4 regions of the Mesorhizobium sp. RCAM 05104 genome follow, and region 1 is predicted to be linked to each of the others. Evidence: predicted binding sites of a transcription regulator. Region 1 holds the regulator's gene; each other region holds the start of a gene.

Evidence for each region. The regulator PhoB, encoded in region 1, activates phosphate uptake and scavenging genes when phosphate is short. The targets are predictions, from matches to a motif close to TGTCATNNANCTGTCAT.
Region 2: the regulator PhoB is predicted to act here: its motif matches at 5,038-5,054, upstream of AC56QP_RS30750 (esterase-like activity of phytase family protein).
Region 3: the regulator PhoB is predicted to act here: its motif matches at 2,285-2,301, upstream of AC56QP_RS05370 (LTA synthase family protein).
Region 4: the regulator PhoB is predicted to act here: its motif matches at 5,193-5,209, upstream of phnF (phosphonate metabolism transcriptional regulator PhnF).

What each region holds. Positions count from the first base shown of each region.
Region 1 covers NZ_CM185033.1:4,424,252-4,432,144, reverse strand. Annotated here, with positions in the region: gene xylF (D-xylose ABC transporter substrate-binding protein) at 1-993, opposite strand, end outside; gene AC56QP_RS21705 (ROK family protein) at 1,343-2,587, shown strand; gene AC56QP_RS21700 (agmatinase) at 2,767-3,678, shown strand; gene phoB (phosphate regulon transcriptional regulator PhoB) at 3,692-4,381, opposite strand; gene phoU (phosphate signaling complex protein PhoU) at 4,401-5,108, opposite strand; gene pstB (phosphate ABC transporter ATP-binding protein PstB) at 5,134-5,937, opposite strand; gene pstA (phosphate ABC transporter permease PstA) at 5,934-6,785, opposite strand; gene pstC (phosphate ABC transporter permease subunit PstC) at 6,789-7,772, opposite strand; gene pstS (phosphate ABC transporter substrate-binding protein PstS) at 7,838-7,893, opposite strand, start outside.
Region 2 covers NZ_CM185033.1:6,278,332-6,286,224, forward strand. Annotated here, with positions in the region: gene AC56QP_RS30730 (hypothetical protein) at 1-39, shown strand, start outside; gene AC56QP_RS30735 (TMEM175 family protein) at 123-698, opposite strand; gene AC56QP_RS30740 (MATE family efflux transporter) at 867-2,339, opposite strand; gene AC56QP_RS30745 (L,D-transpeptidase) at 2,603-3,391, shown strand; gene AC56QP_RS30750 (esterase-like activity of phytase family protein) at 3,447-4,925, opposite strand; gene AC56QP_RS30755 (GcvT family protein) at 5,229-7,643, shown strand; gene AC56QP_RS30760 (trimethylamine methyltransferase family protein) at 7,656-7,893, shown strand, end outside.
Region 3 covers NZ_CM185033.1:999,243-1,007,135, reverse strand. Annotated here, with positions in the region: gene AC56QP_RS05375 (pilus assembly protein) at 1-297, shown strand, start outside; gene AC56QP_RS05370 (LTA synthase family protein) at 318-2,246, opposite strand; gene fabD (ACP S-malonyltransferase) at 2,524-3,465, shown strand; gene fabG (3-oxoacyl-[acyl-carrier-protein] reductase) at 3,525-4,262, shown strand; gene AC56QP_RS05355 (acyl carrier protein) at 4,475-4,711, shown strand; gene fabF (beta-ketoacyl-ACP synthase II) at 4,746-6,008, shown strand; gene mltG (endolytic transglycosylase MltG) at 6,111-7,340, shown strand; gene AC56QP_RS05340 (YicC/YloC family endoribonuclease) at 7,497-7,893, shown strand, end outside.
Region 4 covers NZ_CM185033.1:4,716,280-4,724,172, reverse strand. Annotated here, with positions in the region: gene AC56QP_RS23190 (ABC transporter substrate-binding protein) at 1-554, shown strand, start outside; gene AC56QP_RS23185 (sugar ABC transporter ATP-binding protein) at 709-2,262, shown strand; gene AC56QP_RS23180 (ABC transporter permease) at 2,259-3,224, shown strand; gene AC56QP_RS23175 (zinc-binding alcohol dehydrogenase family protein) at 3,297-4,316, shown strand; gene phnF (phosphonate metabolism transcriptional regulator PhnF) at 4,418-5,167, opposite strand; gene phnG (phosphonate C-P lyase system protein PhnG) at 5,289-5,750, shown strand; gene phnH (phosphonate C-P lyase system protein PhnH) at 5,750-6,361, shown strand; gene AC56QP_RS23155 (carbon-phosphorus lyase complex subunit) at 6,363-7,475, shown strand; gene AC56QP_RS23150 (hypothetical protein) at 7,481-7,714, shown strand; gene AC56QP_RS23145 (alpha-D-ribose 1-methylphosphonate 5-phosphate C-P-lyase PhnJ) at 7,720-7,893, shown strand, end outside.

The DNA of each region.
Region 1 (7,893 bases):
ATCCTTCTTGATCCAGCCGGCGTCGATGACGACGTTGAGATTGTCCTTGGTGATGGCAACCGGGGTCAGGAACAGCGACTTGACGGTGTTGCCGCCCGGCGTCGTGAAATCCTTCACGCCGGCGATGTCGGTCATCTTCTTGCCGTCGGCCAGCTGCGATGCGATCTCGGCGGCATTCTTGCCGAGTTCGCGCGCGTCCTTCCAGACCGACACGGTCTGGGTGCCGAGCGCGATACGGTTCAGCGCGGCGTGGTCGCCGTCCTGACCCGACACCGGCACGGTGCCGGCCAGACCCTGCGCCGTCAGCGCCGCGACGACGCCGCCGGCGGTGCCGTCATTGGCCGCGACCACGGCATCGACCTTGTTGTCGTTGGCGGTGAGGAACTGTTCCATGTTCTTCTGGGCGTTGGCGGGCAGCCAGCCGTCCGTATAGGCCTCGCCGACATTCTTGATCTTGCCGCTGTCGATGGCTTCCTTGAGCACTTCCATTGAGCCCGAGAACAGGAAGTCGGCATTCGGATCGGCACCGGAGCCCTTGATGAAGACATAGTTGCCTTCCGGCTTGACCTTGAACACTTCGCGGGCCTGCATGCGGCCAACTTCCTTGTTGTCGAAGGTCAGGTAGAAGACATCCTTGTTCTCGATCAGACGGTCATAGCCGACGACCGGAATGCCTTCGTCCAGTGCCTTCTGCACCGCCGGGCCGATGGCCGAGGCATCCTGCGCCAGGATGATCAGCGAGTTGGCGCCCTGCGAGATCAGGCTCTCGACATCGGTAAGCTGCTTGCCGGGATTGGACTGCGCGTCGGCGGAGATATACTTGTCGCCGGCGGCCGCGATCGCCGCCTTCATGGCGGCCTCGTCCGTCTTCCAGCGCTCTTCCTGGAAGTTGGACCACGAAACGCCGATGACCTTGTCCTTCGCCTGCGCGACCGACGCGAGCGTCAGCGACATGGCGACACCCGCCAGGATGGCGGCTGTGAATCTCTTCATGTTATCCTCCCTGCGCCGCGTATGGCGCGACCAAACTGACCCGAAGGCCGGCACACAGGCTCTTTTTTCGAGCCTCGAAAAAATACTGATCCAACACCGGAACGCTGTCAACATCGATTCTGATGGATTTTGATGTCTCTCGGAATTTTTTTCGAGCCTCGGAATAAATAATGACAGAATAATTCGCTTCTGCCAGTATTTGGCTGGCGCGTGTCGCCCAAGGGTGGGCAGCGGTTTCGGGACGACGACAGGCGCGGGAATGACGACCTGGGGCGCGACGCGCTTCAGGCTTCGCCGACGCCTTCGGAGGGCACGAAAGGCCGCGGCGACCGGGAGGATGTGAGAAAGCATGTCGGTCGGAATCCGCCACGACGATTTGCGCCGGCGCAACCGGGCAATGGTGATTGCGGCCGTGCGCCGCGCCGGACAGCCGTCACGCACCGAGATCGCCGCGACCACGGGCCTCTCCCACTCGACCATATCGGCGATTTCCTCCGACCTGATCGGCGAAGGCATCCTGGCCGAGAGCAAGCCGAGCGAGCCCGCTTCGCTGAAACGCGGCCGGCCACAGGTCGGCCTCAGCCTCAATCCGGAAGCCGCGGCGGTGATGACCGTGGTGCTGTCTCTGAACTTCCTGTCCGTCGCCGTCATCGACTATGCCGGCCAGGTGATATCGGAGGAACAGCGCCGGCTGGAGACGCTGACGATGTCGCGCGACGCGCTTATCGGTGAATGCGTCGCCATCGTGCGACGCCGTCTCGAAGACCCCGATCTTGATGTCCGCAGCGTCGCCCGCATCGCGCTGGCCATCCAGGGCATTACCGACACCCGTGCTCGCGCCATGCTGTGGTCGCCGATCACGCCGCACACCGACATCGCCTTCGCCGACATCCTCGAGGACGAGTTCGGCATCCCCGCCACCATGGAGAACGACTGCAACATGATGGCGGTGGCGTTGCGCTGGCGCGATCCGCAGCGCTACCGTGATGACTTCATCGCCATCCTGCTCTCGCACGGCATCGGCATGGGCCTGGTGCTGAAGGGTCAGTTGTTCACCGGCACCCATTCCTCGGGCGGCGAGTTCGGTCACATGATCCACCAGCCGAGGGGCGCGCTCTGCCGCTGTGGGCGACGCGGCTGCGTCGAGGCCTATGCCGGCAACTACGCCATCTGGCGCAACGCAAGGCAGCTGGGCGAGGACACCGAGCCGGTTGCCGATGTCAGCGACGCAGACATGCGCGCTCTGGCAGCCGCGGCCCGCGACAGCGCGGGGCCCGAGCGTGAAGCCTATCGCAAGGCCGGCGAAGCGCTCGGCTACGGCCTCGGCAGCCTGTTCGCGCTGATCGATCCGGCACCCGTCGCCATGGTCGGTGTCAGCGCCGCGGCCTTCGACCTGATCGAGCCGGCATTGCGCGAGGCCATAGCCCAGACCGCCGGAGGCCAGCATTCGGAATCGATTTCCTTCGACACCGAGCCGAACGAACTGCCGCTGATCCGCGAAGGCTGCGCCATGCGCGCGCTGACCTTCGTCGACCAGGAGATTTTCGCACCGGGCGCGCAAGCACGAACGGGCGCCGGAAAGAACGTTGCCTGAGGATCAGCGCATATTCTGAACGACCGGTCGACCTGAACCGGGCTTCACGATGGGTATGATGTCAGTTAGGCGCGCCAACTGTTAGGATGCTGTCTAATTCGACACGCCCAGCCAATGCTCATCATCCCGCACCCTCAACACTGAAATTTCAGCTAAACCATCATCAGGACCACCAAGAAATGACCGCCTCGCCTCCCTTTCTCGGCTTTCCCGATTGGCTTGCCGATGGCCGTATCCCGCGCGCGGTGATCTTCGGAGCCGGCCACGGCAGCACCTATCCCGGCGAGGACAGCCGCGGCTATGCCTTGGCCGCCGACGCCATCCGCGTTGCGAGTCAGGGCGATGCCACGCTCGTCGAGCACTGGGATTTCGATCTCGGCGGCCCGCTGTTCGACGGCAAGCCGGTCTGCTGCATCGACACCGGCGACATCCCGACCACCATGCATGACAATACCGGCAACAGGGCTCGAATCCAGGCGAAAACGCGTCAGGTTCTGGCATTGCCGGCCGTACCGATCCTGCTCGGCGGCGACGATTCCGTGCCCATCCCCTTCCTCGCCGGCTTTGCGGATCACGGGCCGGTCTGGATCCTGCAGATCGACGCCCATATCGACTGGCGCGACGAGGTGCATGGCGAGCGCTACGGCTATTCGAACCCGATGCGCCGCGCGAGCGAGATGCCGCATGTCGCCGGCATCGTGCAGGTCGGCATCCGTGGCGTTGGCAGCGCGCGCCTCACCGAAATCGAAGCGGCACGGCGCTATGGCAGCCGCCTTGTAACGGCCCGCGAGGTTCACGCCCAGGGCGTCGAAGCCGCTCTCCGGCATATTCCGGAAGGGGCGCGGGTCGTCGTAACCCTCGACTGCGACGGCCTCGATCCCGGCATCATGCCGGGCGTGGCGGCGCGTTCGCCCGGCGGCCTCACCTACACCCAGGTGATCGATCTGATCGCGGGCCTCGGCAGGCGGGCCAGGATCGCGGGATTCGACCTTGTCGAACTCTATCCTCCCGCCGACATTGACAGCCTGTCGGCCCTGACCGCGGCGCGCCTTCTCGTCAATGTGATCGGCACCGTCGTCCGGCAGGTTTGAGCCCGGACTGTCCCTAGTCTTCCCTGATCGCGTAACCCGCCCCGCGGATCGTGCGGATGACATCGGGCATGCGGCCATTGTTGACCGCCTTGCGCAACCGGCCGACATGCACGTCCACCGTGCGCTCGTCGATATAGATTGTCTCGCCCCAGACATTGTCGAGCAGCTGGCTGCGCGAGAAGACGCGGCCAGGGTGGCGCATCATGAATTCCAGCAGGCGGAATTCGGTCGGTCCGAGCCGGATCTCGCTCTTCTTGCGATAGACCCGGTGCGACTCACGATCGAGCACGATGTCGCCAACCTTGAGCACGCTGGACAGCACTTCCGGCTTGGCGCGGCGCAGCAGCGCCTTGACCCTGGCCATGAACTCCGGTGTCGAGAACGGCTTGACCAGATAATCGTCGGCGCCTGTCGAAAGGCCGCGCACGCGATCGCTCTCCTCGCCACGCGCGGTCAGCATGATTATCGGCAGCCGCTCGGTCTCGGGGCGCATTCTCAGCCGCCGGCAGAGTTCGATGCCGGAAACCGCCGGCACCATCCAGTCCAGCACCAGAAGGTCGGGGACGTTCTCCTGCAGCCGGATCTCGGCCTCGTCGCCGCGCGTCACCACCTCGACCTGGTAACCCTCTGACTCCAGATTGTAGCGGAGCAGCACACCCAGCGGCTCCTCGTCCTCCACCACCATGATGCGTGGCGCGATCATCGGCTGCTCACCCCTGTCGTCATGCCGCCGGCGCGGACATTGCCGTCTCGTCCTGCTTCGGGCGATTGGCGGGCAGCTGCGTGCCGGTCAAAACATAATACGCATTCTCGGCGATGTTGGTCACGTGATCGCCGATGCGTTCGAGGTTCTTGGCGCAGAACAACAGATGCGTGCACGCGGTGATGTTGCGCGGATCCTCCATCATGTAGGTCAGGAGTTCGCGGAACACGGACGTGTACTTGACGTCGATGCGTTCGTCGTCGTTCCTGAGCTTGGCCAGCGCCGCCGCGTCGGCGGCGGCATATTCCTCGATCACACCCTGCACCTGGATCAGCACCAGTTGCGCCATCGCATCGATCGAGTGCGAAAGGTCGCGAGGCGTGACGCTGAGGCCAACGGTGCCGACGCGTTTGGCTATGTTCTTGGCAAGATCGCCGATGCGTTCGAGGTCGCCGGCCATGCGGATCGAACCGACGACATGGCGCAGATCGTCGGCCATCGGCTGACGCTTGGCGATCAATGTGATGGCGCGGTCGTCGAGTTCGCGCTGGCGCGCGTCCATGATCGCGTCGTCGGAGACAACGCGCTGTGCCAGGGCGTTGTCGGAATTCAAAAGCGCCTTGGTCGCGCCGCCGACCATCGAGCCGGCGAGATCGCCCATATCGCTGATGAGCCTGCTGATCTGTCCGAGATCCTCGTCGAAAGAAGCGACTGTATGTTCGCCCATGATCTTAGTCCTCGTATGTCTGAGCTCAGCCGAAGCGGCCGGTGATGTAGTCCTGCGTGCGCTTCTCGCGGGGCGACGTGAAGATCTTCTCGGTGCGGTCGAATTCGACCAGTTCGCCCAGATACATGAAGGCGGTCTGCTTCGAGACGCGTGCCGCCTGCTGCATGTTGTGGGTGACGATGACGATCGTGTAGTCGGCCTGCAACTCGTCGATCAGCTCTTCGATCTTGGCGGTCGACAGCGGATCGAGCGCCGAAGCCGGCTCGTCGAGCAGGATGACTTCCGGCTTCACCGCCACGGTGCGGGCGATGCAGAGCCGCTGCTGCTGGCCGCCCGAAAGACTGAGGCCGCTGGCGTTGAGCTTGTCCTTGACCTCGGTCCACAGCGCGGCGCGCTTGAGCGCCTGCTCGACACGGCCGTCCATCTCGGACTTGCTGATCTTCTCATAGAGCCTGACGCCGAAAGCGATGTTCTCATAGATCGACATCGGAAATGGCGTCGGCTTCTGGAACACCATGCCGATCTTGGTCCGCAGCAGGTTGAGATCCTGCGACCGGTCAAGGATATTCTGACCGTCGAGCAGCACCTGGCCCTCGGCGGTCTGTTTCGGGTAGAGCTCGTAGATGCGGTTGAAGACGCGCAGCAGCGTCGACTTTCCGCAGCCCGAGGGCCCGATGAAGGCGGTGACGCTGCGCTCGGGCAGCGACAGGGTGATACCCTTGAGCGCCTTGCTCTGACCGTAGTAAAAGTTGAGGTTCTTGACCTCGATCTTGGCTTTGGCGGTTGCCTCGGCGGCGATCGTCATGTCTGGAGACAACATCTGACTCATTTGTCCTCTCTGCGTCCGGTCAGGCTGCGAGCAAAGATGCTGAGCGCGAGAACCGTCAATGTGATTATGAGTGCGCCGGTCCAGGCCAGTTGCTGCCATTCCTCGTAAGGACTGAGAGCGAACTGGAAGATGGTCACCGGCAGGCTGGCCATCGGCGCGTTGAGATTGCTCGACCAGAACTGGTTGTTGAGCGCTGTAAAGAGCAGTGGCGCGGTCTCGCCCGAAATACGGGCGATCGACAGCAATATGCCTGTGACGATACCGGAAAGAGCGGCGCGGTAGGCCACCGACTTGATGACAACCCAGCGCGGCGCGCCGATCGCGGTGCCGGCTTCGCGCAAGGCGTTCGGCACCAGGTTGAGCATGTCTTCGGTGGTGCGCACGACGACCGGAATGACCAGGATGGCGAGTGCGACAGAACCGGCAAGGGCCGAGAAATGCCCCATCGGCCGCACCATCAGTTCGTAGACGAACAGGCCGATGATGATCGACGGCGCCGACAGCAGGATGTCGTTGATGAAACGCACCACCGTGGTGAGTTTTGAGAAGCGGCCGTATTCGGCCATGTAGGTTCCTGCAAGCACGCCGATTGGCGTGCCGACGATGACGGCGATGACCGTCATCACCACGCTGCCGTAGATGGCGTTGAGCAACCCACCGGCGTCGCCGGGTGGCGGCGTCATCTGCGTGAAGACGTCGAGGGACAGGCCGGCGGTGCCCTTGTAGACCAGCGCGCCGAGGATGAGCGCCAGCCAGGCAAGTCCGATGCCCGCGGCGATGACGCACAGCGTCATCATCACGGCATTCTTCCTCTTGCGGCTCTGGTGAAGCGATGAGGCTGTCGACATCGGTCAGGCTCCCGTGCGGGCGTCGATGCGCATCAGCATGTAGCGTGCGATGGCAAGGATCAGGAAGGTGATGACGAACAGGATCAGGCCGAGCGCCACCAGCGAAGACGTGTAGAGATCGCCGACGGCTTCGGTGAATTCATTGGCGATGGTCGCGGAGATCGTGGTCGCCGGTGCGAACAGCGAGGTGCTGATCCGATGCGCGTTGCCGATGACGAAGGTCACCGCCATGGTTTCGCCGAGCGCGCGGCCGAGACCAAGCATGACGCCGCCCATGATGCCGATCCTTGTGTAGGGAATGACAACGCGGCGGGTCACTTCCCAGGTCGTGCAGCCAATGCCGTAGGCGGATTCCTTCAGCACCGGCGGCACCGTGTCGAAGACGTCCTTGGTGATCGAGGTGATGAAGGGCAGCACCATGATGGCCAGGATCAGCGACGAGGTCAAAAGGCCGATGCCGTAAGGCGGGCCGGCAAACAGGCTGTTGAGGCCGGGAATGCCGTGGAACGCGCCGATGATGAAGGGCTGCACGGTCGTCTGCAGGAACGGCGCCAGCACGAACAGGCCCCAGATGCCGTAGATGATCGACGGGATGCCGGCGAGCAGTTCCACCGCCATGCCGATCGGCCGCCGAAGCGGCCGCGGGCAAAGTTCGGTGAGGAAGATGGCAATGCCGATGCCGAGCGGAACGGCGATCAGGATGGCGATCGCCGAGGTGACGATGGTGCCGTAGATCGGCGCCAGCGCGCCGAATTTTTCGGTGACCGGATTCCAGCTTTCACTGGTCAGGAAGGAGAAGCCGAAGGTCGACAGCGCCTGCCAGGAACCGGCAAACAGCGAGATCGCGACACCGCCGAGCAGGACCAGCACCAATATGGCGGCGGCGCGGGTAAGCCCGTGGAAGATCGCGTCGGTCAACGCGAACCGCCTGACGGTGGCATCGCGCGAACCTCGAATGGCTGGCAAGGCTTCCTGGACAGCGCTCATGTGAAGCTCGGCTCTTTGTGTTGAGGAAAAAGGAGCGCCGCGGCGCGGCGCTCCTTTGGAGGATGTTACTCGCCGGCGTAGACGGGCTTGCCGTCGGTGACGATATCCGACTTCCACGAAG
Region 2 (7,893 bases), 1.9 Mb from region 1:
GCTTCGGTGGCGGAAAAGCTGAAAGCGATGCGCACGTAGAGCAATTCCAGGAAAAGTGTGGAGCGGTTTTCCCGGGAAAAGCGCGTAACGCTTTCCCTTGGGAATTGCGTCAAACAAAAGAGCTACTTTTCGACCATCCGAGCGAAACGCGTATCCGGCACGAGCCATACGGTCGCGACCATTACGTAGATCGCGACGCCAATCCATTGGCTGACAAAGGTGAGCGGGATCGCCGCGAGGTAGAAGGCGAGCGAGATCTTGCCCTTGCGGTCGCTGCCGAGAGCCCTGGCAAAGGCGCTGTCGCCGCCGTGAAGCCGGTGCAGAGCGCTGGTCAGGATGTTGAAGCCAATAGCGCATAGCGCAAGGTCGGCGCCATAGACGGCGACCGGCACCGGCGCGAAATGATTCTCGCCCATGAATGCCGTCGTTGCCGGCATCAGCGACAGCCAGAACAGCAGATTGAGGTTCGCCCACAGCACGCGGCCGTCGACGCGCTGCACCGTGTGGAACATGTTGTGCAGATTGTTCCAGTAGATGCCGACATTGATGAAGGACAATACGTAGCAGAGGAAGACAGGCCACAGCGGCACCAGGGCTGAAAGGTCCTCGCCATGCGGAACCTTCAGTTCAAGCACCATGATGGTGATGATGATCGCCACCACGCCATCGGTGAATGCCTCGACCCTGCCTTTGCCCATGGAACTCCCCCGAATGTCGGGCGAAATCTACGCGATGGCGGGACGTGCGGCTACCCGCCATGTGGCCGGGCGACCGGAAGATGGCCCGCACTTTGTGCAGGCGGACCATGAGAGCCATTGAGTATTGCCTGGCCGGCGGTCGACGAACCCCCGCTGGTGCCAGATCGTTCAGCCGTTCGGTGTCTCGGGCGTCATATGCGCGCGCTGGCGTGGCACGCCAAGCCCGGTGTCCGGCGGCTCGCCGGCGGCCGGCCTGTTCTCGATCATGTGCATGGTGCGCCAGCGGCCGAAACGGTAGTAGGCCGCGGCCAGCATCAGCGACGTGATCGAGCCGGCTGGAAAACTCCACCACAGCGCCTCCTCGCCGATCACGCCGCGCATGAAATAGGCAAAGCCGGTGCGCACGACCAGCACAGAGATCACCAGGATGATCAGCGGCGGCATCACCGCACCCGTAGCGCGTACCGTGGCGAACAGCACGATGGTGATGCCGAACAGGATGAACGACCAGGAGGCGACCTTGTTGATGTGGGCGGCGATGTCGATCGCCGTGCTGTCGCTGCTCAGGAACAGGCTGAGGATCGAGCGATCGAAGACCCATAGCAGCGCGACGAGAGCGCCGGTCAGGACAAGGTTGAAGCCAACGCCGGAGGCGGCGATGCGGCCGATCCGGTCCCAGCGCTTGGCGCCGACATTCTGCGCCGCCATTGAGGAGACCGCCGCACCGATGGCGAGCGCCGGCATCTGGATGTAGGTCCATAGCTGGGCGGCGATGCCATAGGCTGCGGCGACCCGCGAGCCGTAGGAATTGACGATGCCCATCACGGTTAGTGCTGCCGCCGAGATGACGATCATCTGCAGGCCCATCGGCACGCCCTTGAAGACGACGATGCGCAGCAATGCGGGATCGGGCCGCAGCAAGGCGAGATTGGCGCCGGCCAGCCGCAACGGATGCTTGCGCGCATAGAGCACGACGAGGATGGCGATCACGCTCACCGTCTGGCCGATCAGCGTCGAGGTAGCCGATCCCGCGATCCCGAGTTCGGGAAACGGGCCGATGCCGCGGATAAGCAGCGGGTTGAGCACGATGTCGAGGACGACGGCGAGCGCCATGAAGATGAAGGGTGTGCGCGAATCGCCGGCGCCGCGCAGCACGGTCATGACGAAGGACAGAAGGTTCATCATCGGCACGGCGACGAAGATGATGCGCAGGTAGGAGCGGGCGAGCGGCAAGGCGTCGGCCGGCGTGCCGAGCGTGTTGAGGATGCCGTCGACCCAGATCCAGCCGCAGACGGCGAAGACGACCGAGACAAGGAAGAAGAAGGTGGCGCTGGTGCCGACGATGCGGCGGGCTTCGGGCAGGTCGCGGGCGCCGACCGACTGTGCCACCAGGATGGTCGCCGCCATGCCGATGCCGAACACCGTGCCGAGGATCAGGAACAGCACGAGGTTGGCATTGGAGGTGGCGGTCAGCGCCGCTTCACCAAGGAAACGGCCGACCCAGACGGCGTTGATCGAACCGTTGAGCGACTGCAGCACGTTGGAGCCGAGCACCGGCAAGGCGAACAGCAGAAGCGTGCGCGGGATCGGACCGCTGGTCAGGTCGCCGGTGCGCCGACGCGCGGGCATTTTTTCGTCCATGGCTGGCAACTCGGCGAAGCTTCCGTGAGTCCGGTTCGCGATGATCGCCGATTCAACGAGGCAGGTCGATGCGGCATCGGAAAAGATTGGCCTGAGATGATCTGGCGTGCCTCGATCCAATCATGTTCTCAAAGCCTCTGGAATAGGATATTGATCGTCGCCGCGTGGGGCCGCATATCTTTGTTTGAGCATGATCTTTCCGAAAACCGGTTTCCACTTTTCGGGATCATGCTCTGAAATCTGATGGATAGACCGGGGGGTTCATGTCCGATATTCCGCTTTTTTCTGAGCGCCTGAGCCGGCGCGCGTTTCTTGGTGCGTCCGCTTTGGGCGCGGCCTCCGTGGCTCTTTCGGCGTGCACCACGACGGAGGTGGTGACACCACCGGTGACAGCGCCGCCACCCGAGCCGGCTTTCGGCGATGCCGCAAGCATGTACGCGGCGCGCGTCGACGAGGGCTATCAACTGCCGGCAATCCCGGTGGCCAAGCTCGATCCGAAGTTCGTGCGCCAGATCGTGTCCGATCCGACCGGGGAAAAGCCTGGGACGATCGTCGTCGATGTCTCCGAGCACTTCCTCTATCTGGTGCGCGACGGCGGCAAGGCTATCCGCTATGGCGTCAGCCTCGGCAAGGCCGGTTTCGGATGGACCGGCAGCGCCGTGGTTCAGGCGAGGAAGAAGTGGCCAGTCTGGACGCCGCCGCCGGAAATGATCCAGCGCCGGCCGGAACTGGCCAAATACAAGGACGGCATGCCGCCCGGCCCGCAGAGCCCGCTAGGCGCCCGCGCGCTCTATCTGTTCCGCGACGGCAAGGACACGATGTACCGGCTGCACGGCACGCCGGAGTGGGATTCCATCGGCAAGAACGCATCGTCGGGCTGTGTGCGCTTCATGAACCAGGACATCATCGACCTCTACAGCCGCGTCAATGGACCCGCGCCGGTCTTCGTGCGCCCGAACCTGTCGCCTGCCGGCAAGATCATGGCCGTGTCGAGCAGGACGGCCGAGCCGATCGATGCCGGCGTGCCGAAGGACGCCGAGTTCTTGAAGTAAGCCTTCACCCTCTGCTCGGGCGGACGCGCCAAGCGCGCCCGCCCCGCAGCGATCGCTACTTCCTGGCGAGGCCTGGAAGCGTGACCTGATAGACCAGGAACATGGTGTCGACATTGGCGCCGTCATCGGCCTTGTAGGGCGCGCCGACCTGGAAACCGTCCTGGGTGAGGAAGTCGTTGTCGTTGGCGACGAACAGGAAATAGTCGTCGGGCAGCTTCGGATCGAGCACGCTGACCACCGACATCGCCTCCCATTTCTCGGACAGGTTGTTGTGGTCGTTCGGCGCGCCATTGTGCAGGCCGAAGCGGCCAAGCTCGGCGTTGTCGTTGATGTCGATGAACGGCGTCAGCTTGGCTGGTGTCACCGAGGGATCAAGCACGCCCTTTGGCGCCACCGGCTTGTCGGCAGAGTCGAAGGCGCCGCCGGCGATGTCGGTTGCCGAGGAGAGATCGACGATGTTGATCTCGCGGTAGAGCGAGGTGTCGCCTTTCAGCCCCTGGCCGTTGTTGCTGTCGCGCGTGATCATCAGAAACGTCTGGTCCGAGAGCGCCGCGATCTCGCTCTGCGCAGCGATTTTGGTCTTGCCCTTGGCATCGGTGAACACCGGCAGCGGCACGATATATTCATGCGCCAGCTTCAGATGGGCGAAGTCGGAGGCGTCATAGACCAGGGCGCGGGTGTTCTGGCGCGTCGAGCCGGAATCGCCGCCATCCTGCCTCGCCGCCGATTGCAGCACGGCGATCAGGAACTTGCCGTCCGGCGTCATCGCCATGCCTTCTAGGCCCTGGTTGTTCTGGCGGCCGGTGTCGGGATCCTTGGGATCGGGGTCGGCAGCGCCGGGGCCGGGGTTGTCCGAGGAGAAGTTCGGCGCGCCCTTGCGCATCGGTACCAGCGCTGTCGGCGGCTGGGTCGCCGACAGCAGGCGGCCTTCGGCGGAAAACCGGTAAATGTTCGGGCCATATTCATCAGAGATGAACATCGAGCCGTCGGGCAGCCGCACAATCGCCTCGTTGTCGAGGGCGAGCTTGCCATTGGTGGCGGCGGGCAGCAGCGGCATGTCGCCGGCGGCCGGACGGACATCCGACAACGGGTCGAGCCCGGTGGTGTCCGCGCCCTTGTCGTCGGTGAGAAGCAGGCTGTCGGCCAGCGTCGCCTTGACGTCTGTCTGCTCCTGGCCGGCAGCAGGAGCGGCGCCCGGCGCGACGGGGGAGAACTCGATGGCGATGGTGTTGAGGCGCGGCCGGTAGTCGGTGGTGCCGGCGACATTGTAGCCGCGATCCGGCAGTAGCCAGAGCGAGCCCTTGTAGCCAGCCGCATCATGCGTCCAGCCTGATGTGTCTATCGCCATGCCGGAGCCCGAGCCGAACGTCTCGCCGAACTTGTCGCGCAGACCGGCCGGGATGCGGCCGACGCCGACCAGGCCCTTGTTGACGAGGCCGCCGACGGTCGCGGTGCTGTCGGCGAGCGCCGGCGTCAAGGCGGTGAACAATGCCAGCGCGACGCCAAGCGACGCGGTTCGGTACAGGTGTTTCATGGATGATCCCTTGTGACAAAGCGAGCCGAAGCGGCCGAAGGATGAAAGCTGAAAGAGGCGCCACATCGACGATGCCGCGCGCGCCTCTCCAAAAACGGTCTACGGCGCGAACATGATGCTTGCGTGACAGCGGGCCACGCATGCCCGCCGGCTTGCTCACGCGCCGATAAAACCGTGCGCTGGCGCCACAGAATTGGTCACCCGGTCACGCATCGGTTCGATCAGGCATGATGTGTTCGTGTTGCACTGGACACTTATGTCCAGTGCATATATGGTGCTGCTTCTGACAGGGAGGGGGATGCGTTGAAATCGCGCTACCGTGCAGTCGTCATCGGAGGTGGCGTGGTCGGCGCCTCGGTGCTCTACCATCTGACGCGGTTCGGCTGGAGCGATGTGGCGCTGATCGAGCGTGCAGAGCTGACGGCCGGTTCGACCTGGCACGCCGCGGCCGGTTTCCACGCGCTCAATGCCGACCCCAACGTCGCTGCGCTGCAGGACTACACCATCAACCTCTATCGCGAGATCGAGGCCGAATCCGGCCAGAACGCCGGCCTGCACATGACCGGCGGCGTCAATATCGCCAGCGATCCCGCGCGCTGGGAATGGTTGAAATCGGCCTGGGCGGTGTTCCAGTCGGTCGGCATCGAGACAGCCCGCCTCGTAACGCCGGAAGAGATCAAGGAAATCTGCCCGATCGTCGATGTCACGGGTGTGCTCGGCGGCCTGCATGATTCCAACGAAGGTCATCTCGATCCCTATGGAACGACGCATGCCTATGCGGGCGCCGCGAAGAAGCGCGGTGCCGACATCATCCTGCGCAACCGGGTCGTCGAGCTGAAGGCGCGCGCCGACGGAAGCTGGGACGTCGTCACCGAACAGGGCACCATCGTCGCCGAGCATGTCGTCAATGCGGGCGGGCTGTGGGCAAAGCAGCTCGGCCGCATGGCCGGCGTCGACCTGCCGGTGACGCCGATGGAGCACCATTATTTCATCACCGAGGACATTCCGGAGGTTGCCGCTCTCGACAAGGAGCTCGGCCTTGCCGTCGATCTCGACGGCTTTTCCTATCTTCGGCAAGAGCGCAAGGGCGTGCTGCTCGGCGTCTATGAGCAGAACCCCAAGCACTGGAACATGGATGGCGCGCCGTGGGACTACGGCATCGAGCTGATCCCGGAAGATATCGACCGCATCAGTCCGGAGCTGTCCAAGGCCTATGAGCGCTTTCCTTGCCTGGCGACGGCCGGCATCCGCAAATGGGTCAACGGCGCCTTCACCTTCACCCCCGACGGCAATCCGATCGTCGGGCCAGTGCGTGGCCTCAGGAACTACTGGGTCGCCTGCGGCGTCATGGCCGGCTTCAGCCAGGGTGGTGGCGTCGGCAAGTCGCTGGCCGAATGGATGATTTTCGGCGAGCCGCAAGCCGACATTTTCGGCATGGACATTGCCCGCTACGGCGCCTTCGCCGCCAACCGCTGCTATCTCAAGCAGACGACGCGGCAATTCTATTCGCGCCGTTTCGTCATGACCTTTCCCAATGAGCGGCTGCCCGCCGGCCGGCCGCTGAAACGCCCCGGCGCCTATGACGGCATGACGGCGGCGGGCTGCGAATGGACGGCGTCATGGGGGCTGGAAATTCCGGCCTATTTCGCGCCGATGGGGTTTGCCGAGAACACGACGTTGCGGCGCTCCAACGCCTTCGACATTGTCGGCGACGAGGCGCTGCAGGTGCGGCGCGCCGCCGGCCTTGTCGATATCTCGGCCTATTCGCGCTATGCCGTGTCCGGGCCCGGCGCGGAGGCATGGCTCGACCGGCTGCTTGCCTGCAGGCTGCCAAGGCCGGGGCAGGCGAGGCTCGCGCCGATGCTCGGCCATGACGGGCGGCTGAAGGGCGACCTCACCGTCTTCAACTGGGGTGGCGGCGACTATTGGCTGATGGGCTCCTACTATCTGCGTGAGTTTCACATGCGCTGGTTCGAGAGCCATGCGGCGGCGGGCATCACCGTTACCGACCTTTCCGACACGATGAGCGGCTTCCTGCTGACTGGACCGAATGCGCGCAGGATCCTGGAACGCACGACGCATCAGGATGTGTCCGGCGCGGTACTGCCATTCATGGCCTGCGGCGCATTCGACATCGGCATGGTGCAGGCTCGCATGGCGCGGCTGTCGATCGCCGGCGAGCTCGGCTTCGAGATCAGTTGCCCGGTGACCATGCATGCCGGCCTGCGCGAGACTCTGCTGGCCGCCGGTGAGAATCTCGGTTTGGCCGAGATCGGCTACTATGCGCTCAATGCGCTGCGGTTGGAGAAAAGCTTCGGCATCTGGTCGCGCGAATTCACGCAGGGCTACACGCCGGGCCAGACCGGTCTCGACCGCTTCATCGCTTTCGACAAGGGTGACTTCATCGGCCGCGCGGCGGCATTGAAGGAGCGTGATGGCGGCGATGCTCGCCAATGCGTGGTGACATTGGAGATCGATGCCATCGACGCCGACGCCAGCGGCTTCGAGCCGGTCTGGCATCAGGGCCGGCGTGTCGGCTTCGTTACCTCCGGCGGTTACGGCTATGCGGTCGGCAAAAGCCTGGCGCTGGCGCTCGTCGACCGCGATTTCTCGGGCGAGGGCACCGCGCTTTCGGTCCATATCATTGGCATAGAGCGGCCGGCGCGCGTCATCGCGGCCTCGCCCTACGATCCCCAGGGTAAGGCGATGCGGCAATGAGGAGGATTTCCGATGATCGATGACGCGGCACGAGACAGCAGGCGCGAACGTCGGCGCGGGCGTACGGGCGAGGCCGGCAGCGAGAGCAGCCGCCATCCCAACTACCGTTCACTGAAGAACCCGTTCCTGCCGCAGCCGATCTTTTCGGACGATCAGGTCGCTTCGATCCACGACACGGCATTGCGCGTGCTGGAAGAGCTCGGCATCAAGGTGCTGCTGCCGCGGGCGCGTGAGGTTTTCGCCGACGCCG
Region 3 (7,893 bases), 3.4 Mb from region 1:
AAGTCCGACTACACATCCTATGGCTATCTGGCGGGTGGCCGTTTCGGTTCGGACAACCAGACCACGGCGGCGCGTAATGTCGACGGCTGGACCAAGAGCGTTTGTACGCAATTGAAGAACGAGGGCGTGCAAATCTACACCATGGTGCTGCAATCCGACACCGCCGCCAACCGCGCGCTTTACAGCGCATGCGCTTCGGATCCCAGCGACTATTATGCCGTCAACGATCCGACCAAACTGCCGAACGTGTTCCAGCAGATCGCCAACGAGTTCTCCAAGCTGCAATTGACAAATTGAACCTGTGGCCCGGGAGCGGCTCAACTCGTATGGGCGACAACCTTGTCGACCGTTTCGGGGAAGAAGTCGGGCGCCGCACCGCGCTTGCCGAACATCATGTCGTACTGGATCAGTCGGAAATCGTTGATCGTCGGGTCGATCTCCTTTTGCCGCGACCAATCGGGTGTCGCCTCGCCAGTCGGGGTCAGCAGCAGGTTGCGGTCGACAACGCGGTAGCGCTCCCGTACCTCGCCTAGGAAACCCGTGTAGTAGGGGTGGGTGATGCGTGCGGCGGTGAGGATATGATAGGGCAGGAATGCCGGGCTCACCGCGCCCAGATTCTCGACCGGACCGGAGCGGTTCGACCAGATGATCAGCGGCGTCTGGTGATGTTCAAGCGCGGCTTCCGGCGTCGGTTCCTTGCGTGGCGCGACATTGTCCTTGAGGAAGCCGGTCTCGACATAGACCGGTCCCAATGGCGGCAGGTGGTCGCCGAAGAAGGCGATGACGGTTGGCCGCTCGCGCTTCTTGGCCCATTCGATCAGGCGTTCAAGACCTCGATCCGCGTCGGCTGAGCCCTCGGCGTAAGACAGGAGCGACGCGCGCGCCCACTGGCTGATCGGCGCCTGCACCGTGTGGGTCGGATTGTAATAGCGGTTCGGCTCGTAGGGGCCGTGGTTCTGCAGGCTGACCGCGAAGAAGAACACCGGTTGATCGCTGGCGTCGGCCTCGCTGATGATCTCGTCGGTCATCGCCGCGTCCGATGCCAGCGGCCCACGCTTTTCCATCGGCGGCAGCGTTTCTTCCGATTTGAAGTCGTCGAAGCCGAAATCGGCATAGACCGTGCCACGATTCCAGAACCAGTTGGTGCCGGGATGGATGGCGCGCGCCCGGTAGCCCTCGCTCTTCAGGAAGGTTGCCAACGAAGGCGTCGGTGCGCGCACATATTGCTGATAGGGAATGCTGCCGGCCGGCAGGAACGCGTTGGAAAAGCCGGTCAGCGCCTCGAACTCGATGTTGGCGGTCATGCCGCCGAATTCGGGCGAGAACATCGAACCCGAGCGCAGCGCCCGCACATTGGGGATCGGGTCGGGTGTGATGGTGACACCGGGAAGCTTGGTCGGATCCCAAAAGGACTCGCTCATCACGACAATGATGTCGGGCTTCTCATCGGGTACCGAGGCGGTCACATCGGACCTGCCGATCGCCGCGATTGCCTTGTCGGAATAGCCGGCCGGTGCCGAGACATGCGCCATCGGCACATTCAGCGCGAAGGCCAGTGCAAAGCCGTTGGAGGCATAGTTTTCCTTCTGGTCCCACATGATCGGGATGATCTGCAGCCGGTCGCGGGTCCACGAGAAGGTGGCATAGTCCATGATCGAAACGAAGAAGGCGAGCAGCGGCACCGCCAGCGTCAGCCGGGCAACACGGCCCTTATGGCTGAGCGATGGAACCTTGCGGCGCCACAGCCGCCAGCCATAGACGAGCAGCGACAGGCCGGCGACGATACCGGCGACCATGGCGAGCGCGGTCATCGGCCGGTCACGCACGAGCAGCGGCAGCAGCGCGAAGATCTGGCGTGCATAGAGGAAATCGGTCGGATAGAGCGGATCACCGAGATAGTGCGACTTCTGGTGGCCGACAAAGGCAAGAGACAGGGTCAGCGGCGCCACGATCATCAGGCTCTGGTGACTGCGGCCGAGCACGGCGTCGAGGCCGATCAGGATCAGCGCAAACACGACAATGGTGGTCCAGCCGGGCTTGAGAGGTTGCAGGAAGAATGAGACGGTGCCGGCAAAATCGCCGCGCACGATCAGCTCTATGGCGAACACCAGCACGGCCGCGATCGCCAGGCTGATCAGACCATAGCGCACAACCGGCCACGTCCTGCCCGGCAGGTAGCCGGTGGACGGATCGTCTTCCAGGAACTGTGGCGCGGCCTTGCCGGCGCGTTTTGAACTCTTTGCCACTTTAACTTCCCCGCCCAGCGACAAACTCGTCACTCGATTGTCATGGAATTGTCACGCAAAGCTAGCGCCTCTGGCGGAAATAAGAAGAGCCAGCAAACGATTCGTGAGCGGTTTTCATCAGGAGTGATCGCCAAAAAGCCTTTTGGAACAGGCACTCGACCGACGATGCTGCCGCCGGGCAGGGCCGAAGTGGGCTTGACTTGGCGGCCTGCCTTGCGTCACAGGCAAGAAAAACTCGTCTATCAGGCAAGCAAAACCAGCCGTTGGGAGCCCTCGCATGGCCGTTGCATTCACCTTTCCTGGACAAGGCAGCCAGGCTGTCGGCATGGGCAAGGATCTCGCCGACGCCTTTCCCGAGGCGCGCAGGGTCTTCCAGGAAGTTGACGACGCGCTCGGCGAAAGCCTGTCCAGGCTGATCTGGGAAGGGCCGGAGGAAACCTTGACGCTGACCGCCAACGCGCAGCCGGCCCTGATGGCGGTGTCGCTGGCCGCCATCAGGGCGCTGGAATCGCGCGGCTTCTCGCTGAAGGACAGGGTCGCCTATGTCGCCGGCCATTCGCTGGGCGAGTATTCAGCCCTCGCGGCCGCCAACTTCGTTTCGGTTGCCGATGCTGCCCGGCTGCTGCGCATCCGGGGCAACGCCATGCAGGCGGCGGTGCCGGCCGGCGAGGGAGCCATGGCGGCGATCATCGGACTGGAACAGGCTGATGTCGAAGCCGCCTGCGCCGAGGCTGGCAAAAGCTCGGTGTGCCAGATCGCCAACGACAATGGCGGCGGCCAGCTGGTCATTTCCGGCGCCAAGGCCGCGGTCGAACAGGCGGCAAGGCTGTGCACGGAAAAGGGTGCCAAGCGCGCGCTGATGCTGCAGGTGTCGGCGCCCTTCCATTCGGCGCTCATGGCGCCGGCCGCGGACGTGATGCGCGAAGCCCTGGCTGGCGTGGCAAGGAATGCGCCCGTCGTTCCCGTCGTCTCAAACGTGTCGGTGACACCCTCCAGCGACCCCGACCAGATCGCCCGACGCCTCGTCGACCAGGTTACCGGCCGCGTGCGCTGGCGCGAGACTGTTGAATGGTTCGGCGCGAACGGCGTCGGCACGCTTTACGAAATCGGCGCCGGCAAGGTGCTTTCGGGATTGGCGCGACGCATCAACCGCGACATCGCCACCGCGTCGGTCGGCACCGCGGCTGAGGTCGAGGCGACATTGGCAGCGCTTGCCTAGTTGGATGCGATTTGACCTCACCCGTGCGAGGGTGTTCTCTTCTCAATCAGGAGACAAAAATGTTTGAATTGAACGGCCGCAAGGCGCTCGTCACCGGCGCATCGGGGGGCATCGGCGAAGCGATCGCCAGGGTCCTGCATGCGCAAGGCGCCATCGTCGGCCTGCACGGCACGCGCGTCGAGAAACTGGAAGCGCTCGCCGCCGAGCTTGGCGACCGGGTCAAGCTGTTCCCGGCCAACCTGTCGAACCGCGACGAGGTCAAGGCGCTTGGCCAGAAGGCGGAAGCCGATCTCGAAGGCGTCGACATTCTGGTCAACAATGCCGGCATCACCAAGGACGGCCTGTTCGTGCGCATGTCGGATGCGGACTGGGATAGCGTGCTCGAGGTCAACCTGACTGCCGTGTTCAGGCTGACCCGCGAACTCACCCATCCGATGATGCGCCGCCGCCATGGCCGCATCATCAACATCACCTCGGTGGTCGGCGTCACCGGCAATCCCGGCCAGACCAACTATTGTGCCTCCAAGGCCGGCATGATCGGCTTTTCCAAATCACTGGCGCAGGAAATCGCCACCCGCAACATCACCGTCAACTGCGTCGCCCCGGGCTTCATCGAATCGGCGATGACCGACAAGCTCAACGACAAGCAGAAAGAGGCGATCATGGCGGCGATTCCGACGCGCCGCATGGGCACCAGCGCCGAAGTTGCGTCTGCCGTTGCCTATCTGGCCTCCAACGAAGCGGCCTACGTAACCGGCCAGACCATCCATGTAAACGGCGGCATGGCGATGATCTGAACGCGGTCCGGCGGCAACGCTGCCGGGTTGTGAAAAGAGACCATTTCGCCTTGGACCTGAGCCGATTTTCGTGTAATGCGGCCCGCAACCCGGCGGTTCGGGCAAAAACCGGTCCGTGGCCGTTGCGTTTCCGGCAGGACCATCTTTCAGCTTGATTAGCGGCATTCTGCCCGCTAACGAAGACAGACAAACAAAAGACGAGGATGCCCCAAATGAGTGACACCGCAGAGCGCGTCAAGAAGATCGTCATCGAGCACCTTGGCGTCGATGCCGACAAGGTGACGGAGCAAGCGAGCTTCATCGATGATCTGGGCGCCGACAGCCTCGACACGGTCGAACTCGTCATGGCGTTCGAAGAAGAATTCGGCGTCGAGATTCCCGACGACGCGGCCGAGACCATCCTGACCGTCGGCGACGCGGTGAAGTACATCGACAAGGCTTCGGCCTGACGCTTTCCGCAGTCGTCACCTGGGAGGACCTGCGATGAGGCGTGTCGTCGTCACGGGCCTTGGGTTGCTGTCGCCATTCGGCATGGGCTTCGAGCACAGCTGGAAGGAACTTCTGACCGGCCGCAGCGCCGCCAAGCGCATCACCGAGTTCGAGGTGGAGGATCTTGCCTGCAAGATCGCCCACGTCGTTCCGCGTGGCGACGGCAGCAATGCTACCTTTAATCCCGAGGCCGTGCTCGAGCCGAAGGAATTGCGCAAGATCGGCGACTTCATCCTGTACGGGATTGCCGCCGCCGACGAGGCGCTGGCGGATTCCGGCTGGGAACCCAAGACGCATGCGGAGCAGTGCTCCACTGGCGTCCTGATCGGCTCCGGCATCGGCGGCATAGAGGGCATCGCCGAGAACGCGATGATCCTCAAGGAACGCGGCCCGCGCCGCATTAGCCCCTTCTTCATTCCGGGTCAGATCATCAATCTCGTCTCCGGTCAGGTTTCGATCCGGCACGGGCTGAAAGGCCCGAACCATGCCGTCGTCACCGCCTGCTCGACCGGCGCGCATGCCATTGGCGATGCTGCCCGGCTGATCATGTGGGGCGATGCCGACGTGATGGTCGCAGGTGGCGCCGAAGCGCCGGTGACGCGGCTGTCGATCGCCGGCTTCGCCGCGTGCCGGGCGCTGTCGACCGATCGCAATGATGCGCCGCAAACGGCGTCGCGTCCCTACGACCGTGACCGCGACGGCTTCGTCATGGGCGAGGGCGCCGGTGTCGTTGTGCTGGAAGAATTGGAGCACGCCAAGGCGCGCGGCGCGAAGATTTACGCAGAGGTCACCGGCTACGGCCTCACTGGCGACGCTTATCACATCACCGCGCCCGCCGAAGATGGCGACGGCGCCTTTCGCTGCATGACGGCGGCATTGAACCGGGCCAAGCTGACGCCTGCCGATGTCGACTATATCAACGCGCATGGCACCTCGACCATGGCCGATACGATAGAACTCGGCGCCGTCGAACGCCTGGTCGGCAATGCCGCTTCCAGGATTTCGATGTCGTCGACAAAGTCGTCCATCGGTCATCTCTTGGGAGCGGCGGGTGCCGCCGAAGCGATCTTCTCGATCCTCGCTATCAGAGACAATGTCGCACCGGCGACCATCAACCTCGACAACCCGGAGCGCGAAACCGCGATCGACCTGGTGCCGAACAAGCCGCGGGCCCGCCAGATCGATGTGGCGCTGTCCAATTCCTTCGGTTTTGGCGGCACCAATGCTTCGCTCGTCTTCCAGCGCTACAATGGCTGAACGTCCGACTACCGGGCGACGCTTGGGCGTGCCGTCAATTTTGCCATATTCACCCCTACTCTGCCGCTGGGGATTCGTTGAGCAATCAAACGGTAGGGCAAGATGAACACAAATCCGGTGGGCAACGGAGAATTTGCGCAACGGCCGGCAACTGCCGGACCGATCGTGCCGAAGACGGCCAGCGAGGCCCTGCGGCCGGAGGCAGGCACGCCGCCGCCGAAGCGCTCGCGTGCTTCACGCAGCCAGGTCGTGGTGTTCATGAACTTCGTCATCACCTCGGTGATGCTGATGATTCTGGCTGCGGGCGTCGCGCTCTATTTGGGCAAGCAGGCGTTCAACGAGCCCGGCCCCTCGGCCAATGGCGACACGTTCCTGGTCAAGCCGAACACCGGCGTCCAGGATATTGCCGACCAGCTCGAGCGCCGCGGACTGATCAGCGACGCCAGGGTATTCCGCCTTGGCGTGCGTGCCTTCGGCAACGATTCGGCGCTGAAGGCCGGTGAATACGAGATCAAGCCCAGGGCTTCCATGCGCGACATCATGGAGCTTTTGAAGAGCGGCAAGTCGGTGATGTATTCGCTGACCATTCCAGAAGGGCTGACGGTCGAACAGGCCCTGCAGCGCATCGCCGACGAGCCCGCGTTGAGCGGCGACATGCCGGCGACCACTCTTCCCGAGGGCAGTCTCGCCACCGACACGCTGCGCTTCACGCGCGGCGCGACTCGCCAGCAGATGATCGACAAGCTGCTGGCGGATCAGAAGAAGCTGGTCGAGGATGTCTGGCAGCGACGCGCGCCGGATCTGCCGCTGGCCAACATCGAAGAGTTCGTTACGCTGGCCTCGATCGTCGAGAAGGAAACGGGCAAGGGTGACGAGCGCTCACGGGTTGCCGCCGTCTTCCTGAACAGGTTGGCCAAGGGCATGCGCCTGCAGTCCGATCCAACCATCATCTACGGCTTGTTCGGCGGCAAGGGCAAACCCGCGGACCGGCCGATCTACCAGTCGGATATCCAGAAGCCGACGCCCTACAACACTTATGTGATCAACGGCCTGCCGCCGACGCCCATCGCCAATCCGGGTCGCGCGGCACTGGAGGCCGTCGCCAATCCGTCGAAGACCGACGACCTCTATTTCGTTGCCGATGGCACCGGCGGGCACGTCTTTGCCGCCACACTGGACGAGCACAATGAGAACGTCGCCCGCTATCGCGCGCTGCAGAAGAAGCAGGCCGATGACGCCGCCAAGGCAGCCGCCGGCGCCAGCGACGGCAACGCCGTCAAGCCGGCTGACGGCGGCGACGACAGCGGCGGCGATGCGGGCGCTGCCCAGTAAGAAGAAAGGCGTTGCCGGGAAGGCGACGTCCTGACATTTGGAAGAGCGCCGCGCGTCTGATTTCGACGCGCCAGCGGCGCGGTGATTTTCAAACCGCACTTGCTCCTCTCCGGAAAGCCGGTTTCGGGGGTGATGCGCCAGGGATTTGTGGACGAAATGACTTTGCAGAGCATGACCGGTTTCGCACGGGCCGTCGCCGAGCATGACGGCACCTCGATCGCCTGGGAGGTCAAGTCCGTCAACGGCAAGAGCGTCGAGGTTCGGCTGCGGCTGCCGCAAGGTTTCGAGCGGCTGGAACCAGCCGTCAGGCAGATACTTCAGAAGCGTTTTGCGCGCGGCAATTTCCAGGCGACGCTGACCATCGGCCGCGCCGCCGGCGCGCAGGCGCAGCCAGTCGTCAACGAAGCCTTTCTGAAGGACCTGGCAGGGCTCGCCAAGCGCCTTCAGGAGCAGTTCGGCGTAGCCCCGGCGACAGCTGACGGGTTGCTTTCGCTGCGCGGCGTCCTCGACATTCCCGAAACTGTCGAAACCGAAGAGGTGCGAGCCGCGCTCG
Region 4 (7,893 bases), 290 kb from region 1:
CCGCCGACGGCCTCGCAGCCGCCATCGGCGCCGCCAACGGCGGCAAGATCGAGGGCGACGTCGCCCTGATCACCAACGCACCTGGCGCCGGCTCGCTCGAACAGCGCAAGCAGGGCTTCACCGAACAGCTCAAGGCAAAATATCCGGGCCTGAAGCTGGTCGCCGACAAATATGCCGACGGCCAGGCCACCACCGGCCTCAACATCGCCACCGACCTGATCACCGCCAACCCGAACCTCAAGGGCATCTTCGCCTCCAACCTGATCATGGCGCAGGGCGTCGGTCAGGCCGTCGCCGAAAACAACCTCGGCGGCAAGCTGGCGCTGGTCGGTTTCGACAGCGACGAGAAGCTGATCAAGTTCCTCAACGACGGCGTCATTTCCGCCCTTGTCGTCCAGGATCCGTACCGGATGGGCTATGACGGCATCAAGACCGCGCTCGCTGCCTCGAAAGGCGAGAAGGTCGAGGCCAATGTCGACACCGGCGCCAATCTGGTGACCAAGGACAACATGAAAGAACCGAAGATCGACGCGCTGCTCAACCCGAAGCTCTGAGCATCGCATCCGCAATGGTTTCCGGGGCCCAGGCCCCGGAAACATCCGCCGCCGGCACAAGCTGCTTGGAAATCCGCGGGCTTAGGCTAGGCTGTTTTCCGGGCATATTTGCCCTGCCGCGTGCCAATCGTGAGGCCAATCTGGGAGGATTGTCATGACGTCGACGGCGCAGGAACTGCATCCGGCACCGGTGCTGGCACCAGGGCGGACCATCCTCGAATTGCGGGGGCTGGAGAAGCGCTATCCCGGCACCCACGCGCTGAAGCCGGTCAACCTCGCCTTCAAGTCTGGCGAGATCCACGCCATCGTCGGCGAGAATGGCGCTGGCAAATCGACCCTCATCAAGCTTTTGACCGGCGTCATGCCGCGCACCTCCGGAGAGGTCATCTGGGAAGGTCAGCCGGCAGCCCTGGCGACACCGCATGAGGCGATGGCGCTCGGCATCAATGCCGTGCATCAGGAAGTGGTGCTCTGCCGCCACCTGACGGTCGCCGCCAACATGTTCCTCGGCGAGGAGAATTCGCGCTTCGGCATCCTGCAGCAGCGGGCCATGGTCAAGGACGCGCAGAAGATCATCGACGATCTCGGCTTCGACCTGCCGGCGCATGTCACGCTGGGCGACCTCACCATCGGCCAGCAGCAGCTCATCGCGGCGGCCCGCGCCACCGTGCGCGGAACCAAGTTCCTGATCTTCGACGAACCCACGGCCTACCTGACCCGCAAGGAGGCCGACCAGCTGTTCACCCTGATCCGTCGCCTTAAAAGCGAAGGCGTGACGATCATCTATATCAGCCATCGCATGGAGGAGGTGTTCGAACTCGCCGACCGCGTTTCCGTGCTGCGCGACGGCACCCTGGTCGGCACCCGCAACATCGCCGAGACCAACGATGCCGAGTTGGTCAAGATGATGATCAACCGCTCGATCGAGCAGGTCTATCACAAGGAGCATTTCACCCCCGGCGCCGCGATCCTCGAGGCGAGGAACCTGTCCGGCAAGGGCTTTGAGGATGTCTCGATGACGGTTCGCGCCGGCGAGATCGTCGGGCTCTATGGTCTGATCGGCGCCGGGCGCAGCGAGTTCGTCACCACGCTTTACGGCCGCCACCGCAAATCAGCGGGCCAGATTTTCTGGGAAGGCAAGGAGGTCCAGGTCAATTCCGAGCATGATGCGATCAAGCTCGGCATGGCGCTGGCGCCGGAAAGCCGCCGCGACCAGGGTCTCTGTCTCAACCTGTCGGTCGGGCTCAATCTCAATCTGCCGATCTACAAGCGCATTTCGAACAATCTGTTGATTTCGAACGCGCAGGAAAAGACCCAAGCCGACCGCCAGATCGCCGATCTTCGCATCAAGACGCCGACGCGCGGCGCGCTGGCTTCCAGCCTTTCGGGCGGCAACCAGCAGAAGATCGTCATCGGCAAATGGCTGGCCCATGGCGCCAAGCTGTTCATCTTCGACGAACCGACGGTCGGCGTCGATGTCGGCACCAAGGCCGAGATCTACCGCCTGTTCGGCGCACTGTTGTCGAAAGGCGCCGGCATCATCCTGATCTCGTCCTACCTGCCGGAAGTCTACGAGCTCGCCGACACGCTGCACGTTTTCCGGCGCGGCAAACTGGTGGCGACGCACGGTTTTCGCGCCGCCAGCCACGAGGACATTCTCACGCAGGCGCTCGCCGAGAAACAAGAAAAGCTGGGAGGAGAGATATGAGCACCGAGGCGATTGCTGTCGAGAAACCGAAGCGCAACTACAACGTGCTGTTTGGGCTGACGCTCTTGGCGCTGCTGGTTCTGCTGTGGATCGTGCTTTCAGTGGCGACGCCAAGCTTCGCCTCGGGCAACAACCTGGCCAATCTTTTGCGCCAGGGCTCGATGATCGCCATCATGGCGGTCGGCCAGACCTTCGTCATCATCACCGGTGGCATCGACCTGTCGGTCGGCGCCGTGGTCGGCTTCGCCACCGTCGTCGTCGCCATGATGATCAATGCCGGTTTCCCCATCTGGCTCGCCATTCTGGTGACGCTGCTGGTCGGCGTTGGCATCGGCATGTTTCACGGCTTCGGCATCGTCAAGATGGGCCTGCCACCCTTCATCATCACGCTGGCGACATTAACCTCGCTGCGCGGCATCGGCTTGCTGATGACCAATGGCAACTCGATCAACATCAACAGCGACACCTTCACCGCGTTCTCGCGCAATTCCTTCATCGGCATCCCCAATCTGTTCTGGATGGTCATCCTGGTCGGCATTCCGGCCTATGTTTTCCTCCACCACAGCCGCTGGGGCCGGTATCTGTTCTCGGTCGGCTCCAACGCCGAGGCCTCGCGCCTTTCCGGCGTCAACGTCCAGCGCACTATCTACATGGCCTACACATTGTCGGGCCTCTGCGCGGCCTTCGTCGGCGTGCTGCTTGCCGCCCGCATCGGCATCGGCAATCCGACCCAGGCCGAAGGCTGGGAACTGCAGGCCATCGCCTCGTCGGTGATCGGCGGCACCTCGCTGTTCGGCGCCGTCGGCTCCGTCCATGGCCCGTTGCTCGGCGCCTTCATCCTCGCCACCATCAACAACGGCGCCAATCTGCTCAACGTCAACTCGTTCTGGCAGCGCATCATTACCGGCGCGCTGATCATCATCATCGTCTACTTCGACGGGCTGCGCCGCCGCGGCAAGTAGACCGCCCTCAATCAATCGTCGGCCCGACATGACTGCCGGGCCGGCGATTTCATGACAAGACTGGATTGAAGCATGAAAGCCGTCATCTGCCGCTCGCCCGGCGATCTTGTCCTGGAAGATCGTCCCGCACCCGGCTCGCCACCACCCGGCTGGGCGCTGGTGGCGGTCAGCCATGTCGGCATCTGCGGCACCGACTACCATATCTTCGAGGGCAAGCACCCGTTCCTCGCCTATCCCCGCATCATGGGCCATGAAGTGTCGGGAACCGTGGTCGAGGCCGGTGAAGGTGTGGATCTGGTCGTTGGCGAGCCAGTCGTCATCAACCCCTATCTTTCCTGCGGCAAGTGCATCGCTTGCCGGCACGGCAAGCCGAACTGCTGCGTCAGCATCGAGGTGCTCGGCGTCCATCGCGACGGCGCTATGTGCGAACGGATCCTGGTGCCGGCGCAAAATCTTTATCCGGCAAACGGTCTGTCGCTGGCGGACGCCGCCGCCGTCGAGTTCCTCGCCATCGGCGCGCATGCCGTGCGGCGCTCACGCGCCGATCCCGGCGCCCGCACGCTGGTCATCGGAGCCGGTCCGATCGGGCTCGGCACGGCCATCTTCGCCCGCATCGCCGGGCTCGACGTGACGCTGCTCGACATGAGCAGCGAAAGGCTCGCCTTCGCCGCGAGCGAGCTCGGCTTCCAGACCCTCGACGGCTCGCGCGGCGCGGTACCAGATCTGGTCGAGGAAGCAACCGGCGGCGAAGGCTTCGAAATGGTTTTCGACGCCACCGGCAACACCCAGTCGGTGCAGTCGGCCTTCGCCCATGTCGCCCATGGTGGAACACTGGTGCTGGTCAGCGTCGTCAAGGACGACATCGTCTTTTCCGATCCGGAATTCCACAAGCGAGAGATGACGCTGATCGGCAGCCGCAATGCGCTGCGCGCCGACTTCGATCACGTCGCGGCCTCGATCCGCAACGGCGCGGTGCCATTGGCCAAGCTTGTCACCCACCGCACATCGCTCACCGAAACGCCGCGCGATCTCGCCCGCTGGGCACACGAGAAATCCGGCCTGATCAAGGCTGTGATCGAGGTCGGGTCATAACACGGCAGGCGGTGAGCCCGGCCGGAATTGACGACGCCCCACGCAGGTCGAAGACGGTCCTCAAACGCCAAGCCGCTGGTCTCGTATAAGGCCGGCACTTCCTACAGCGCCGACAGCTTCAGTTCCACCCGCTCGGCCGGGAAGCGCGACTCGGAAAACTGGATCGGCTGGCCGTCGGGCGTAACGTTGACGGCGACCGTGACCAGCACGATGGCACCCGGCTGCAGGTCGAGATCGGCAAGATCGGCGGCGTCGGCATGGCGCGCCGACAGCACGGTCGACTGCCGCAGATAATCGTCTATGCCGAACCGCGCCAGCGATGCGGTGATCGAACCGGTTTCCGCCATCGCGGCATCGATGCCGGCGAAGCGCCGGGCTTCGAACCAGCCGGCGGCGCGCGACACCGGCCGCCCATCGGCTTCGCCGCGCGTCTCCAGCCGTATCACATCCGCCCCCCTGGCAAGGCCAAGGCCCTCGGCGACGCGTTGGCTGGCCGGCTCGACCGACGAAGCGAGCAGGACGATGTGCCTTTCCGACGTCTGCCCTTGCAGACCCGTCGAAAAACGCGTGCGCGCACCGATCGGATAGGACAGCCGCTTGCGCGACAGCACGAAGGTGCCGCGCCCCTGCTCGGCCCGCAGTACTCCTTCCTGCACAAGGGCGGATATGGCGCTGCGCACGGTGTGACGGTTGACGCCGTAGCGCTCGGCCAGCGCCACCTCCGGCGGCAGCGCGGCATTCTCGACAAAATCGCCAATGGCGATCGCGTGCAGGATCTTGTCGGCAATCTGCCGCCAGAGCGAGACGCCACTGCGCCGCTCGATTCTGTCAGCTGCCAGCCGCCCGATCATCATTTGCCCGCAACCTTCTATCGCTTGTCATCCACCCGTCATGGACACGCGTTAGATAATGGGTATAATTTGTATAGATGTCTATATCAATAGACAAATTCAGACAAGAGGAATGTCGCTCATGCGAGGACAGGAAGCCCGCGACCAGGCCGAGCGCAAGGCCGCCATGGCAACACTGGCGCAATCCAGCGGCGATGACATCGTCCGGCTCTGGAACGAGGCCGGCCTGCCCTCGGAAGCTGAACTGCTGCGCGGCCCCGAGACCGGCCTGGTGACCATGCGCGGCCGCATCGGCGGTGGCGGCGCGCCCTTCAATGTCGGCGAGGCGACCGTAACCCGCGCCACCGTCAGGCTGCCGTCCGGGCAGGTAGGCCATTGCTATGCGCTTGGCCGCGACAGGCAGAAGGCAAGGCTGGCGGCCATCGCCGACGCGCTGTGGCAGGACCCGGCCCGCCGCAACGAGATCGAGACCAAAATCATCGCACCCCTGCAGGCGGCGCTGACCACAGCGCATGAACGGCGCCGCGCCGAGACGGCGGCGACGAAGGTGGATTTCTTCACAATGGTTCGCGGAGAAGATTGATGGACGCAGCTGTGCAATCGATCGAGGGCGGGTTCGCCGATCCGGTCTTCAACGCCCAGACCGTGTTCCGCGCCGTCATGGACGCGATGGCGCGGCCGGGCAGCGTGCAGCCGCTGCCCGCCTTCGCCCGCCCGCCGGCGCCGCTCTCGGCAACCGCCGGCGCCATAGCATTGGCGCTCTGCGACAATGACACCCCGCTCTGGCTCGACCCGGTGCTGCAAACCTCCGCTGCGATCAAATCCTGGCTCGGTTTCCATTCTGGCGCACCACTGGCCAACACACCGGCCGATGCCCATTTCGCATTTGTCGCCACGCCGGCCGAGATGATGGCGCTCGATGGTTTTTCGCAAGGCACACAGGACTATCCCGATCGTTCGACCACCCTGATCCTGCAAGTCGGCGATCTCGCTTCGGGCGCCCCGTTGCTGCTCGAAGGCCCTGGCATCGAGACCAGCACCACGATCGCACCGGCCCGGATGCCGCGTCATTTCGTCGAGCAGTGGAAGCAGAATATCAAGCGCTTTCCGCGCGGCGTCGACATCATCCTCGCCACCGCTGACGGCATCGCCTGCCTGCCGCGCACGACGCGCATTAGAACGATGGAGGCGTAGGATGTATGTCGCGGTAAAAGGTGGCGAAGCCGCAATTGCCAACGCGCACGGCCTACTTGCCGACCGCCGGCGCGGCGACCGTTCGGTGCCCGCACTTCGGCTCGATCAGATCGTCGAGCAGTTGGCGCTCGGCGTCGACCGGGTGATGAGCGAAGGCTCGCTCTACGACCGCGAACTGGCGGCACTGGCCATCGTTCAGGCGCGCGGCGATATGATCGAGGCGATCTTCCTGGTGCGCGCTTATCGCACCACGCTGCCGCGCTTCGGCTACACAAAGCCGATCGACACCACCAACATGCTGGTCGAGCGGCGCGTGTCGGCAACCTACAAGGACCTGCCCGGCGGCCAGCTGCTTGGGCCCACATTCGACTATACCCACCGGCTGCTCGATCCCGAGCTTGCCGCCGGCGCCGATGTTGCCGAGCCGCTACAACGCGAGACGGAAGCAGAAGCCATGCCGCGCGTCTCGGCGATCCTCGCCCGCGAGGGCCTGATCGAGCCCGACGGCGAGATGCCGCAGGATCATGTCCCCGGCGACATCACCCGCGAGCCGCTGGAGTTCCCGATGGCGCGCGACATCCGCCTGCAGGCGCTGTCACGCGGCGACGAAGGCTTCCTTTTGGCGCTCGGCTATTCCACCCAGCGCGGCTATGCCCGCAACCACCCCTTCGTCGGCGAGATCCGCATCGGTGAGGTCGAGCTGGAACTGGATGTGCCCGAACTGCCCTTCGCCGTGCCGCTCGGCACAGTGCGGGTCACCGAATGCCAGATGGTCAACCAGTTCAAGGGTTCCGCCAAGGCGCCGCCGCAATTCACCCGCGGCTACGGCCTCGTCTTCGGCCAGAGCGAGCGCAAGGCGATGGCGATGGCGCTCTGCGACCGGGCGTTGCGCGCCAGCGAGTTGGGTGAGGATGTCGTCGCCGCCGCCCAGGACGAGGAGTTCGTCATCTCGCATTCCGACAATGTCCAGGCGACCGGCTTCGTCGAGCATTTGAAGTTGCCGCACTATGTCGACTTCCAGGCCGAACTCGACCTCGTGCGCCGCATGCGCGCCGAATATGAAGCCCGTGAAAACCCAGTGAAGGCGGAAGAGAAGAGGGAGGCTGCGGAGTGATGCTAATGGCCGCCGCCATCAACCAAGCCGCCGCCGTAACCACCACTTGCGCCGGCAACAGTCTCGCCCTGCGCGCCATCTTTCGGCGTGGGAAGAACCATTCTTCGAAGGACAAAGGCAACCACGCCGGCGAAAACCAGCAGCAGGATTCCGATGTGTATCCATCCGGTTTGGGTCATCTGAACTTGGCCCTGTTTCCGCGCATTGGAAGTCAATTCAATAGCATAGAGCGGATGTGATCGCCATGACCGACATCGCCACCTACAACTTCGCCTATCTCGACGAGCAGACAAAGCGCATGATCCGCCGGGCGATCCTCAAGGGCATCGCCATCCCCGGCTATCAGGTGCCGTTCGCTTCGCGCGAAATGCCGATGCCCTATGGCTGGGGCACCGGCGGCGTCCAGGTCACCGCCTCG